Regions from separate parts of the Stappia sp. G46H5W genome, predicted to be linked through region 3. Evidence: predicted binding sites of a transcription regulator. Region 3 holds the regulator's gene; each other region holds the start of a gene.

Evidence for each region. The regulator LexA, encoded in region 3, represses DNA repair genes until DNA is damaged. The targets are predictions, from matches to a motif close to TGTTCNNNNTGTGTTCNG.
Region 1: recA (recombinase RecA) is a predicted target of LexA. The motif match lies at 2,252-2,269, and genes of this name have one in related genera.
Region 2: ACVJ6E_RS04640 (PA0069 family radical SAM protein) is a predicted target of LexA. The motif match lies at 1,991-2,008, and genes of this name have one in related genera.

The regions. Positions count from the first base shown of each region.
Region 1 covers NZ_JBZFLL010000003.1:129,491-133,862, forward strand. Annotated here, with positions in the region: gene alaS (alanine--tRNA ligase) at 1-818, opposite strand, end outside; gene recA (recombinase RecA) at 1,121-2,200, opposite strand; gene ACVJ6E_RS10845 (histidine phosphatase family protein) at 2,493-3,047, opposite strand; gene ACVJ6E_RS10850 (PfkB family carbohydrate kinase) at 3,273-4,232, shown strand; gene ACVJ6E_RS10855 (pseudouridine-5'-phosphate glycosidase) at 4,364-4,372, shown strand, end outside.
Region 2 covers NZ_JBZFLL010000001.1:1,111,805-1,116,176, reverse strand. Annotated here, with positions in the region: gene rnhB (ribonuclease HII) at 77-739, opposite strand; gene ACVJ6E_RS04640 (PA0069 family radical SAM protein) at 816-1,955, opposite strand; gene ACVJ6E_RS04635 (EF-hand domain-containing protein) at 2,134-2,367, opposite strand; gene ACVJ6E_RS04630 (MBL fold metallo-hydrolase) at 2,698-3,666, opposite strand; gene moaB (molybdenum cofactor biosynthesis protein B) at 3,785-4,342, opposite strand.
Region 3 covers NZ_JBZFLL010000002.1:627,617-631,988, reverse strand. Annotated here, with positions in the region: gene ACVJ6E_RS08590 (molybdopterin molybdotransferase MoeA) at 1-778, shown strand, start outside; gene lexA (transcriptional repressor LexA) at 953-1,669, shown strand; gene ACVJ6E_RS08580 (ComEC/Rec2 family competence protein) at 1,708-4,188, opposite strand.

The DNA of each region.
Region 1 (4,372 bases), on a different contig from region 3:
CGGTGGCTGGCACGCTGCGCGCCCTCAGCCTCGACGCCGACCGCGTTTTCCGAGGCCGAGATCAGCGCGCGGAACAGGTCGATGTCGTAGTTGTCATGCACGCCCTGCAGTACGGCGGCAACGCGCTCCAGCCCCATGCCGGTGTCGATGGACGGCCGGGGCAGGTTGATGCGCTCGCCCGGCAGCTGCTCGTACTGCATGAAGACGAGGTTCCAGATCTCGATGAACCGGTCGCCATCCTCTTCCGGCGAGCCCGGAGGGCCGCCCCAGATGTGGTCGCCGTGATCGTAGAAGATCTCCGAGCACGGGCCGCAGGGGCCAGTGTCGCCCATCGCCCAGAAATTGTCCGAGGTCGGGATGCGAATGATCTTGTCCTCGGACAGGCCGGCGATCTTCTTCCACAAGGAGAAGGCCTCGTCGTCCTCGGCATAGACCGTCACCAACAGCCGGTCCTTCGGCAGCGCGAATTCCTTGGTGATCAGGTTCCAGGCGAGCTCGATGGCCCGGTCCTTGAAATAATCGCCGAAGGAGAAATTCCCCAGCATTTCGAAGAAGGTGTGATGGCGGGCGGTGTAGCCGACATTGTCGAGGTCGTTGTGCTTGCCGCCGGCGCGCACGCATTTCTGCGCGGTCGTCGCGCGCTGGTAGTCGCGCTTCTCCAGACCGGTGAAGACGTTCTTGAACGGCACCATGCCCGCATTGGTGAACATCAGGGTCGGGTCATTGCGCGGCACAAGCGGGCCGGATGCCACGATCTCATGACCGTTGCGCCCGAAATACTCGAGAAAGGCAGACCGGATTTCGTTTACGCCGCTCATCAGGATCCCATCCGTTGCGCCGCGCCTGCCCGCCTGTCCCGCGGTCTTCGAATGGTCCGGAAGGGGGAGCGCGCCTGTCTTCGTTCTTGTGCCCGCTTTTAGCTTTGTGGCGACAGCAAGTCCAGCGCGCGCCTTGCCTGCAACAGCCTCTTGCACCCGCAAAACCGGGCAAATCAAAAGCCGGCCCCGCAAGCCGCCGCCGCTCGACGTTCACGGCGGACGCTGCCCGGTTGCCGCAAGCCCCCTCGCACACACCTGCCCAAAAGCAAACAGCCGCCCGATGGGGCGGCTGCAGCTGGGTCTTACTCGTCGGCGGAGCCGTCGTCCTCGGTTTCCGAGAAGGGATCGGTGATCCGCTCCGCGATCAGGCCGGCATTCTGCCGGATCGCCAGCTCGATCTCTTCGGCCGCCTCCGGATTGTCGCGCAGGAACTGCTTGGCGTTCTCCCGGCCCTGGCCCAGCCGCTGGCTGTTGTAGGAGAACCAGGCGCCCGACTTCTCGACGATGCCGCCCTTGACGCCGAGATCGATGAGCTCGCCCATCTTCGACACGCCCTCGCCATAGATGATGTCGAACTCGACCTGACGGAAAGGAGGAGCCAGCTTGTTCTTCACCACCTTGACGCGGGTCTGGTTGCCGACCACCTCGTCGCGGTCCTTGATCGCGCCGATGCGGCGGATGTCGAGGCGCACGGAGGCGTAGAACTTCAGGGCGTTGCCGCCGGTCGTCGTCTCGGGCGAACCGAACATCACGCCGATCTTCATGCGGATCTGGTTGATGAAGATGACCATGCACTTGGAGCGCGAGATCGAGGCCGTCAGCTTGCGCAGCGCCTGGCTCATCAACCGCGCCTGCATGCCCGGCAGGCTGTCGCCCATCTCGCCGTCGAGCTCGGCCTTCGGCGTCAGCGCGGCGACCGAGTCCACCACCAGCACGTCGATGGCGCCGGAGCGCACCAGCGTGTCGGCAATTTCCAGCGCCTGCTCGCCGGCATCCGGCTGGGAGATCAGCAGGTCGTCGATATTGACGCCGAGCTTGCGCGCATAGATCGGATCGAGCGCGTGCTCCGCGTCGATGAAGGCGCAGATGCCGCCCTTCTTCTGGGCCTCGGCAACGGTGTGCAGGGCCAGCGTGGTCTTGCCCGACGATTCCGGCCCGTAGATCTCGACGATACGGCCGCGCGGCAGGCCGCCAATGCCCAGCGCAATGTCGAGGCCGAGCGAGCCGGTCGACACGGTCTGGACCTCGACCACCTGGCCCTGACCCATCTTCATGATGGAGCCCTTGCCGAAGGCGCGTTCGATCTGTGAAAGGGCGGCGTCGAGCGCCTTGTTCTTGTCCATCTGCATGCCTTCGACCAAGCGGAGTGAATTCTGTGCCATGAGGCTGCCATCCTTATTTCACGCCGCGCCCGGCGATTCAAACTGCGCTTTTGTACCATCTTTGTTCTCATTGCGCAATCGAGCATAAGATACTGAATTAAAAGATATATTCAAAAAATGTTCCGCTATTGTTCATGAAGCAGCTGCCCTGAACGGTAACTGCAGATCACCGAGAATCGGTTGCGCTCACCGGCGACGGGAGTGCGCACGGCCCAGCAGAGCGGCGCGAGCGGGACATATGCCGTACCCGGCAGGCGAACCGGCGAGCCCGCCGCGGAGCAGTCGGACGGCTTCAAACCCAGGTCTGTTCCACGCCGTTCTCGATGACGTGTACGACACCCTGCGGCTCTTTCAGACGCAGGATCTGCGCATCGTCGAGCCCGAGGCAGATGCCGCGGATGACCTTGCCGATCTGGCCGTGTGCCACCGCCATCGTCGGACGCGAGAGCGTGCCGAGCCAGCGGCTGGCCCGCTCGCGAAGGTCGGCGAGGGTTTCCCCGCCCGGCGCGCCGAAATACCAGTCGTGGTCCGGCTTGCCGGCCATATGCACGGGAAACCGCTCGATCATCTCGGGCTTGGTGAGGCCGCTGAGACGCCCCAGGTCGATTTCCTTGAGCAGGTCCGTTGCGACCGGCCGAAAGTCGAAATGCTGCCGGATATTGGCGATCGTCTCCTGCACCCGGCCGATGGGGCTCGCCACCTGGTCGTAGCCGTCTGGCGAACCCAGCTCCCGCGCCAGGATCTCGCCAAGCCGCTGCGCCTGTCGCTGGCCTGTCTGCGTCAGCGGAGAGTTCAGGTGCCCCTGGGCACGACCGGCCAAGTTCCACTCGGTTTCGCCATGACGCATGAAGACAAGTCGCGGGTGCTGCAAGGGATCGGTCCGCCATGGCTACGGGGCATGCGCTCGAAATGCGCCGAAGAGCCATCCGGCTACCCTTGCTGGTCGGAAAAATCAACGCACGCCGGAGACACACGCTCGGTCGCCGGTGGCGGCACGCCGGCAAAGCCCCTCCCCTCGCATTGCGCGAGCCGGTATAAGCGGCGAAAGGACAAAGGCCGGAGACCCGCCCGCATGCCGATTGCCGCCTTCGGCGCCATTCATCTCGACACGATCGCCCATGCGGACCGCCGGATCCTGCGCGAAACCTCGACGCCGGCAGCACTTGCCGTACGGCCCGGCGGCGTCGCGACCAATGTGGCGCGTGCGTTGGCGCGGCTCGACTGCCGCATCGCGCTGGCCGGCCGGCTGGGGCGCGAGGCGGAGGCCGACGGGCTGCTGGTGCAGCTGACGACAGAAGGCGTGGACACCGCAGCCATCCGCCGCAGCGACCTGCCGAGCGGGCGCTATCTCGCCCTGCACGATCCCGATGGCACGCTGGCGGCGGCGGTGGTCGATGCCCGCATCACCGAGACGCTGGAGCCGGGCGCGCTGCTGCCGCTGACCGAGGCGCAGGAGGGAGCCGGCTGCTGGTTTCTCGATGCCAACCTGCCGCAGCCGCTTCTGGTGGAACTGGCGGAAGCGGCGGGAGAGCGGAGGCTGACGGCCGACGCGGTCTCGCGGGCCAAGGCCGCACGGCTTGCTCCGATCCTGCCGCGGCTCGACCTGCTGTTCTGCAATCGGGCGGAGGCCACCGCCCTGCTCGGGCGCGACACCGAACAGGACGAGAAGCAGCGAGAGCCGGACGACAGCGGCGTGGAGGCGGCAAGCGCACTCGTTAAGGCCGGCGTGCGGGCCGTGGTGATGACCCGTGGCGCTGCACCCGTGCTTCTCGCGACCCACGCCGGCATCGAGGAGATTTCGCTGACGACACGCGATGGCGCTGCTGCTCCTTCGCCGAGCATCGTGGACGTGACCGGAGCGGGCGATGCGCTGATCGCCGGCACCCTGGCGGGCCTGGAGCACGGCTTGCCGCTTGCGCAGGCGGTCGCGGCCGGCATGCGGGCGGCGGCGCTGACGCTGGAATGCGCCGGCGCGGTGGCCGAGGCGCTGGACTGGCCGGCAATCGCACCGACCCACTGGAAAGCGGGATAAGGAAGGATGCGCGGCAGCCGCCACCCGGCCATGCGCAAACGGGGTGACCGCGCGCCTCGACAGCGACGGGCCGGCGGTCCTATAAGGCGGTCCGCACCCAGCAGGGTACGGCAGGACGGAGCGAATTCGACATGCTGGAC
Region 2 (4,372 bases), on a different contig from region 3:
CTGCGCTTGGGGTTCATGTCGGAGGATCGTTTCCGCCGCTCCTGCGCTCTGCCCTCTTCCGGCATCTCCGCCCCGCCTAGTCGTCGCGCAGGCCGAGGGCCACGGCGACCGGGCGGAAGCTGCGACGGTGCAGCGGACAGGCGCCGATCTCGGCAAGTGCGGCGGCGTGGCGGGCGGTGCCGTAGCCCTTGTGCCCGGCAAAGCCGTAATCGGGAAAGACCTGGTCCATGCGGGCCATCAGCCGGTCGCGGGTGACCTTGGCGACGATGGAGGCAGCGGCAACGCACAAGAGCCGCCCGTCGCCCTTGATGGCGGCCTGTCCCGGGCAGGGCAGGCCGGGGGGCACGTCGCGCCCGTCGATCAGGCAGGCGAGCGGGGCAACGGGAAGGGCGCGGGCCGCGCGGGCCATGGCGCGCAGCGTTGCCGCGCGAATGTTGCGCGCATCGATCTCGCGCGGCGAGGCGAGCGCGACTGCCACGAAGGAGGTCTCGAGGATCTCCTCGTAGAGCTGCTCGCGGCGCGCCTCGGTCAGTTTCTTGGAATCGGCCAGCCCGTCGGGGACCGCCTGATGGTCGAGAATGACGGCGGCAACGGCAACCGGACCGGACCACGGGCCGCGGCCCGCCTCGTCGATGCCCGCGAGCCGTCCTTCGAACTGCCGCGACAAGGCGTGCTCGGCCGAGGGGTCGAGATCTGCCGGCAGGGCAAGTTCGAGCGCGGTGGACAGCGAAAGATACATGACACCAAGGTTCCGCCTGGCGCGCGCCGGCGCAACCGCAATCTTTCGAAATCCACCGGGCTTGCGCGGTTTTGTCTCAGAACAGCTGAAGCTGCACACCGCCGGCGGTCGGCGGGATGAACAGCTCGGTGGTCAGCGACTTGCGGCTGCGGTTGAGCCCCAGCCGCTTGCAGGCGAGGGCGAAACGGTTGGCGAGCTGCTTGGCATAGGGTCCGTCGCCGCGCATGCGCTTGCCCCATTGGGCATCGTAGTCCTTGCCCCCGCGCATGGAGCGGATGAGGTTCATGACATGGCGGAAGCTGTCCGGCCGGTGGCGCAGCAGCCAGTCGCGGAACAGCGGGCTGACTTCGATGGGCAGACGCAACAGGATGTAGCCGGCCCCCGTGGCGCCGTTCTCGCACGCCGCGTCCAGGATCCGTTCCATCTCCGAATCGGTGAGTGCCGGGATCACCGGCGCGATCATCACGGAGGTGGGAATGCCGGCCTGCGACAGGCCCTGGATCGCCTCCAGCCGCTTGGCCGGCGTTGCGGCGCGCGGTTCCATCGCGCGGGCGAGCTTGCGGTCGAGCGTGGTGACGGAGAGGGCGACACGCACCAGCCCGCGCTCGGCCATCGGCGCCAGGATGTCGAGATCGCGCAGCACAAGCGCCGACTTGGTGACGATGCCGACCGGGTGGTTGCACCGGTCGAGCACGGAGAGGATCTCGCGCATCAGCTTCCGCTCCCGCTCGATCGGCTGATAGGGGTCTGTGTTGGTGCCGATGGCGATGGTGCGCGGACTGTAGCTCGGGCTCGACAGCTCGCGCTCCAGCAGCTCGGCCGCGTTGGGCTTCACCGTCAGGTGCGTCTCGAAGTCGAGACCGGGGGACAGGCCGATATAGGCGTGGCTGGGCCGGGCGAAGCAGTAGATGCAGCCGTGCTCGCAGCCGCGATAGGGATTGATCGAGCGGTCGAAGGAAATGTCCGGCGATTCGTTGCGCGTGATGATGGTGCGCGCCCGCTCTTCCTGCACATGGGTCTTGAGCGGGGGAAGCTCGTCGAGGCTGCCCCAGCCGTCGTCGAAACTGTCGCGGCTCTCCTTCTCGTAGCGGCCGGCCATGTTGAGGCCGGCGGCCCGGCCGCGGCCGCGATGGGCGTTGACGCTGGCCGACAGCGCCTCCTCGGAGGCGTCCGGCAGATCGGTATCGGTAGGGCGCGTGTGTGCCGGACTGGCCATGGGACTTCCCGGATGTTCCCTGTGGATCGATGGCTCGGAACATAACAGGAACAAATCCGCCTGGGAAGCGGGCAGACGAGGCGGGGAAGAGGAGGGGCAAAGAAACAGGGGCCGAAATGCAGACCGCCCCGTCTCTGCAGGGAGAGACGGGGCGGTCGGGCAGGTAGCGGTGGCTGGATCAGCCGCCGCTCTTCTCGAGCATGGCCGTGTATTCGGCCTCGGACAGCGTGCCGTTGCCGTCGGTGTCGGCGGCGGTGAACGCCTCCTCGGTCGCGTTCGGCATCACGGCAGTGACCTCGGTGAAGGTCAGGTCGCCGCTCTGGTCGGCGTCGGCCGTCGCGAAGGACGTGTCCTGGGCGTAGGCGGTGCCGGCAAAGGTGAGGGCCGCAAGGGCGATGATCGTTCTCTTCATGGTGTTGGCCTCCATGTGAGCCTGTATTCGGTACCGCAGGTCTGGGTCTGTGTGTACCGGTGGGGGCGTCGTGCCGTCCACGAGAGAAAAGGTGGCGTCCCATCTGGGCTCGTCCGCGTTGTTCAAGGGGTCTTTTCGGGGAGAAACAATGGCGTAACAAAGATGTGTCCGGATTGTGAAACCTGGTGACTTCAGGAAAACTGCGGGGTTCCGGCGCGTTGCTGGATATTCATAGGTAAAAAAGACAGGGGCTGAACCAAATGAAACAGCCCCGGAGATGCTCCGGGGCTGCAGGTGGTGCGCCGGCGCAATGCCGGAAAACCGAATCTCCTAGAGCGCGAACTGATAGGCCGCCGGGGTCCAGCGATAGCTTTCGCCGGCCGCCTGGATGTAGCCGAGGGCCGGGAAGGGCATGTGATAGCCCGTCACCGGAACCTTGTCGGTCGCCACCATGTCGAAGATGCGCTTGCGGGTCGCCGCCGCCTTCTCCTTGTCCATGTCGAAGCGGACATGCCAGTCCGGCCGCTGGATCGAGGCGACGAAGTGGTTGGCGACATCGCCCCAGATCAGCAGCCGCTTTCCGCCGCTCTCCACGTGGAACGACATGTGGCCCGGCGTGTGGCCGGACGTGTCGATGCCGGTGATGCCCGAGACCACCTCGCCGCCATCGCCGATGAAGGTCATCTTCTCGGCCAGCGGCGTCACGTTGGAGCGCACGAGCGTGGCGACGCGCTCGGTCGGGCCGGACATGCGCTCTTCGGCCGACCAGAAGTCGTACTCGGCCTGGCCGGCGACATAGCGGGCGTTCGGATAGGTCGGCGCGCCGCCGCTCATCAGGCCGCCGATATGGTCCGGGTGCATGTGGGTCAGCACCACGATATCCACCTGGTCGGGCGTGTAGCCGGCGGCGGACAGCTGGCTCGCCAGCGTGCCGGCATCGCCGCCAAGGCCCGTGTCGAAGAGGACGAGCTGGGATCCGGTGTTGACGAGCACCGGCGTGAAGCCGTTGACCATCTTCTCGGACGGCAGGTTGTTGGCCTCCAGAAGCTCGGCGACCGCTCCGGCCTCCTGGTTTTCGCCGAAGATCGGGTGCGGCCCGTCCATTGCGCGCGCGGCGTCGAGAATGGTGGTGATCTCGAAGTCGCCGAACTTGATGCGGTTGAAGCTCGGGGTGGCGGTGCCGAGCATCGGCGCTTCCGCCCGCACCCGCGCCGCGCCGGAAACGATGGCCGGGGCGGCGAGAGCGCCGACGGCGGCGCCGGTCAGAAGCGTCCTGCGGTTGAGACTGAGTTCGATCATGTCCTGAAACCCTCCCGTTGGGATCAACAAAGCTCCGCTGCGGCACTTAGGCCCCGCCGGCATGGCGGAAAGCGGCAATCACGCATCCGTGAAGGTGAGGGGGAGGATTTCGGACGCGTCACGCCTCGCGCAGCTTGCCGCGCTTCAGGTGCTCGTCGAGCCGGGGCATGATCTCCACGAAGTTGCAGGGCATGTGCCGGTAGTCGAGCTGCCACTTGAGAATGCCGTCCCAGGCATCCTTGCAGGCGCCGGGGGAGCCGGGGAGGACGAAGACATAGGTCGCGGCGATAACGCCGCCGGTCGCGCGCGACTGGATCGTCGAGGTGCCGATCTTGTCGTAGGAGATCCGGTGGAAGACCTCGGAAAAGCCGTCCATCTTCTTCTCGAACAGCGGCTCGATGGCCTCCGGCGTTACATCGCGTCCGGTGAAGCCGGTGCCACCGGTGGTGATCACCACATCCACATCGGGCGAGGCGGTCCAGGCCTTTACCACCGCCCGGATCTTTTCCACGTCGTCGGTGACGATGGCGCGGTCGGCAAGGCGGTGGCCGGCCTCCTGCAGCCGGGCGACCAGCGTGCCGCCGGAGCGGTCCTCCTCCAGCGAGCGGGTGTCCGACACGGTGAGGACGGCAATGTTGAGCGGAACGAAGGGGCGGCTGTCATCAATGCGATGCATCGGCGTGCTGATCCTCTTGGGGCCTGACTG
Region 3 (4,372 bases):
CACCGCCGGAACGCGGCTCGACTATCGCCGCCTTGCGCTGGCGGCGGCCATGAACCATCCCGTGCTGGAGCTGCGCCGTCGGCCGAAGGTGGCGATCCTCGCCACCGGCGACGAACTGGTCGAGCCGGGCGAGCAGCCGGGGCCGGATCAGATCATCGCTTCCAACCATGCCGGCATTGCCGCCCTGGTCGAGGATTGCGGCGGCGAGCCGCTGCAGCTCGGCATCGCCTCCGACCGGCGCGAGCATATCGCGGAGAAGATCGCCGAGGCGCGAGCCGCCGGGGCCGAAATCCTTGTTACGCTTGGCGGGGCCTCCGTCGGCGACCACGACCTGGTGCAGGAAGTGCTTGCCGCCTCCGGCATGGAACTCGGCTTCTGGCGCATCGCCATGCGGCCGGGCAAGCCGCTGATGGCCGGCCGCATCGAGGGCATGCGCGTACTCGGCCTGCCGGGCAATCCGGTCTCAAGCCTCGTCTGCGGCGTGCTTTTCCTGCGTCCGCTGATCGACGCCCTGCTTGGCCGCCCGCCGCGCCGGCGCGATGCCGAACTGCTGCCGCTGACCGCCGATATCGGCGACAACGACCAGCGCGAGGACTATCTGCGGGCGCGCATCCTGCGCCAGGACGACGGCACGGAGCGTGTCGCCCCGTTCGAGCGGCAGGACTCCTCCATGCTGGCAACGCTCACCCGCGCCGATGCGCTGGTGGTGCGCCCGCCCCATGCGCCCCCCCTGCCCGCCGGCACGCCGGTGCCGGTCCTGCGCCTGCCGCAGGGCTGAGCCGCCCCCGCGCCCTACCGCTTCCCGTTTCGTTCCCTATGGGCATTGTGGAACAAGGCAGGAACGGTTAGACTATGTTCATGATTTGTACATAACCTGAGTCGCAGGCAGCGATCGGCAGCAGCCGGCCGATATCGGCCAGGCCTTGCGAGCCAGAGCGGGGGACCCAAGCGCATGTTGACGCGCAAGCAGCACGAATTGCTCCTGTTCATCCACGAACGGCTGAAGGAAACCGGTGTTCCTCCCTCGTTCGACGAGATGAAGGACGCGCTCGATCTGCGGTCCAAGTCCGGCATCCACCGGCTGATCACCGCGCTGGAAGAGCGCGGGTTCATTCGCCGCCTGCCGAACCGCGCCCGGGCGCTGGAGATCGTCAAGCTGCCGGAATCGGTTGCGCTCGGCCTTGCCTCGCAGCGCGGCCTGGGCTTCTCGCCCTCCGTCATCGAAGGATCTCTCGGCAAGACGCCGCCGGTGGAAACGGCCCCTGCCCCACCGCCCGCGGCCAATGACAGCGTCGAGATCCCGGTCATGGGCCGCATCGCCGCCGGCGTACCGATCGAGGCGATCCAGTCCCACAGCCACACCATCGCCATGCCTGCCGACCTGCTCGGCAACGGCGAGCACTACGCACTGGAAGTCCGCGGCGATTCCATGATCGAGGCCGGCATTCTCGACGGCGACACCGTGGTGATCCGCCGTTCCGACAGCGCCGACAGCGGCGACATCGTCGTCGCCCTGATCGACGACGAGGAAGCGACGTTGAAGCGCCTGCGCAAGAAGGGCGCGTCCGTTGCGCTGGAGGCCGCAAACCCGGCCTACGAAACCCGCATCTTCGGTCCAGGACGCGTGCGCATCCAGGGCAAGCTCGTCTCGCTGTTCCGCCGCTACTGACGGCTATGGCATACGCCTGACGGGTTTTCGCCGGCAAGCTATCTCGGCGTCCAGGGCCTGCGAGACCCGTAGCTCGGACGTACTGTGACGGCGAGCGTGCCACCTGCCATCGATGAGGGCGGCGCGGTCGACGGCGGCAGTGCGGGCGTTGATCGAGATGCGGCCGAGGCGCCTGGCGCACTGAAATAGAGCGCGACAGCACCGTCCCGGGCAAGTCGCGCCCCATCGAACACCTGCCTTGCCCGGCAATCGGGCGGGGCAATCAGCGCCGAGACGATGATGTCGGCCTTGCGGCAATCCTCTTCGAAGGCGGCGCTGTCGCGCACCAGCGAGACCAGCAGTGCAGGCGGGCCTTGCCCCGCTGCAACGGGCTCCGGTCCCGGCCCTGCCACCAGTCCCGGCGGTGCATTTGCGGAGGCACCGTGCCCGGCACCCGCCCCCGGCGGACCATGCGCGCGCACCAGACAGGCCAGCTTGTCGCAGCGAAGGTCGCCGGCCGCGATACGCCGGTTCCCGTGGTGCTGCACACTGATGCCTTCCGCCCGCAACCAGACCTCCGGCAGGAACCCGCTCGGGCGCGATGAAACGCGCAAGGCCCCGACCGCATCGCGCACGGCAATGGTCGTGCCGGTGGCCGAGATCAGCATGTCCGGCTGCCGGTGCAGGGCATAAAGCAGGACGGAGGCGGCGAGCGGCAGCAGGGCGACTGGGCGATATCCCCGCGGCGCGAGGCAGGCGACAAGCCCTGCCGCCACCACCAGTAGCGTTCCGCCAAGCGAGGGCGCGCCGATCACCCCGTCCTCCGGCGTCAGGTTGCTGACCCAACTCGCCATCGCCACCACGAGATCGATGCCAGCGCCCATCGCCGCGAGCGGCAAGGCCTCCAGCCCGAAGGGCAGCAGGGCCAGCGCCAGCACCGCGAACGGCATGACCACGAGTGTCACCACCGGCATTGCCAGCAGATTGCCGAGCGTACCGAGCGGCGAGATTCGGTGGAAGTGATAGGCGCCGATGGCACCTGTCGCCAGGCCCGCGATCAGCGAGGTCAAGAGAAGCCCCCAGAACCAGCCCGCAGCGCCCGATGTCGCGGCCTGCAGCAGCCCCCCACGACCCGGCGGCGCCATCGGCCCCTGGCGCTCGCGCGCTGCGCGCCGCCGGGTTATTTCCTCATAGGCGGCGATCAGGGCAATCACGGCGGCGAAGGACATCTGGAAACCGGGATCGAGCAGCGCTTCCGGCAGCATCGCAAGGATCAGCAGGACGGCAATCGCGACATTGCGCAGCGTCAGGGCCCGCCGCGAGAAGATGCGCCCCGAAAACACCAGAACGATCATCAGGAAGGCGCGCTGCGTTGCGATGGAGGCACCGGAAATGCCGAGATAGAAGACGGCGGCCGACATCGCCGCAACGGCGGCCCAGGCATCGATCCGCCGCTCATGCACCAGATGCGGGGACAGCGCCAGAAGCGCCCGCACGACAAAGAACACCGAGCCGGCGAACAGCGCCATATGCAGGCCGGAAATCGCCAGGATATGGGCCAAACCGGCGGTCCTCAGCGCCTCCGTCACCTGCTCTGGGATCCGAGAGCGGTCGCCGGTGATCAGCGCAATGGCAAGCGCGGCAGCCGTCGTCTCGCCAAGCGCGGCGATGATCCGGGCGGCAATCGCCTGACGCAGACCGGCGATCCCCGCTTTCAGCCGTAGCGACAGCGGTGCCGGCCCCAGATCGATACGGCTCGGCGCGCCGAAGGCAAAACCGGTGGCGCCGATGCCGTCGAAGAAGGCACGAAAGGCGAAGTCGTAGCCGCCGGGCATCACGGCAGCCGACGGCGGCATCAGCCTCGCGCGCAGCCGTACAGCCTCGCCGACAGAGATCCTCTCGCCTTCGGGGTCGCCGCGCAGCGACACGCGGACCCGGTAGGGTATTGCTGACGCTTGCAGCCGCTCTATCCCCGCAACGCGCAGCAGCAACCGCGTGCCGCGGTCGGTGCGCTCGACCTCCTCCGCAAAGCCGGTCAGTGTCACGCTCCGCGCCCGATCGATCACCGGGGCGGCAACAAGTGCGGTGCGCAATGCCCCGGCGAAAAGTCCCGACAGCACCAGCGCCAGAGCCAGCAACACAAGGCCCCGCACGCCGCGGCGCGCCGCGAAAAACCAGCCGGCCCAGGCAAGAATGGCGGCAAGCGCGAGAACGGGGACCAACGGCTCGGACGGCAGGCGGAAATAGACAGCGATGCCGAAGGTGAAGGCGAGCGCGGCGAAGGCGAGCCCGCGCCCCTGCGCAAGGCTTTCGGCACAGGCAGCTGCAAACCTTGTCCCCGCCCCTTGCGTTTCGTGCCATCCTGCGCGGGCTCGCCGACGACGGGCAAGCAGATCGGCAAGCGGCAAGGGGGCGAGCGCAAGCCAGCGGCGTTCCCCGCTGCCGCTGCCCGTTCGCCCCGGCGCCGCTGCCGGCACCGCCCTTGGCGCCGCATCCGGCAGCGCCCGCCTGTCGTCGTCGTCCTCGCCCGCCCGGGACACCTGGCCGCCCCTTCCCCTCGCCGGCGCGCGCGTGCCCCTCGCTCGGGCATTGGTGGCGCGGCGCCGCTGTGTTACACGGTCGCCGACCGTGCCAGGACCGAAGCGTTGCATTGCAACCCGGGTTCGCGCAAGACGCGAAACGGCACCGGATATTCCCGAAGGCACGCCGGACGCTCTGCGCTGG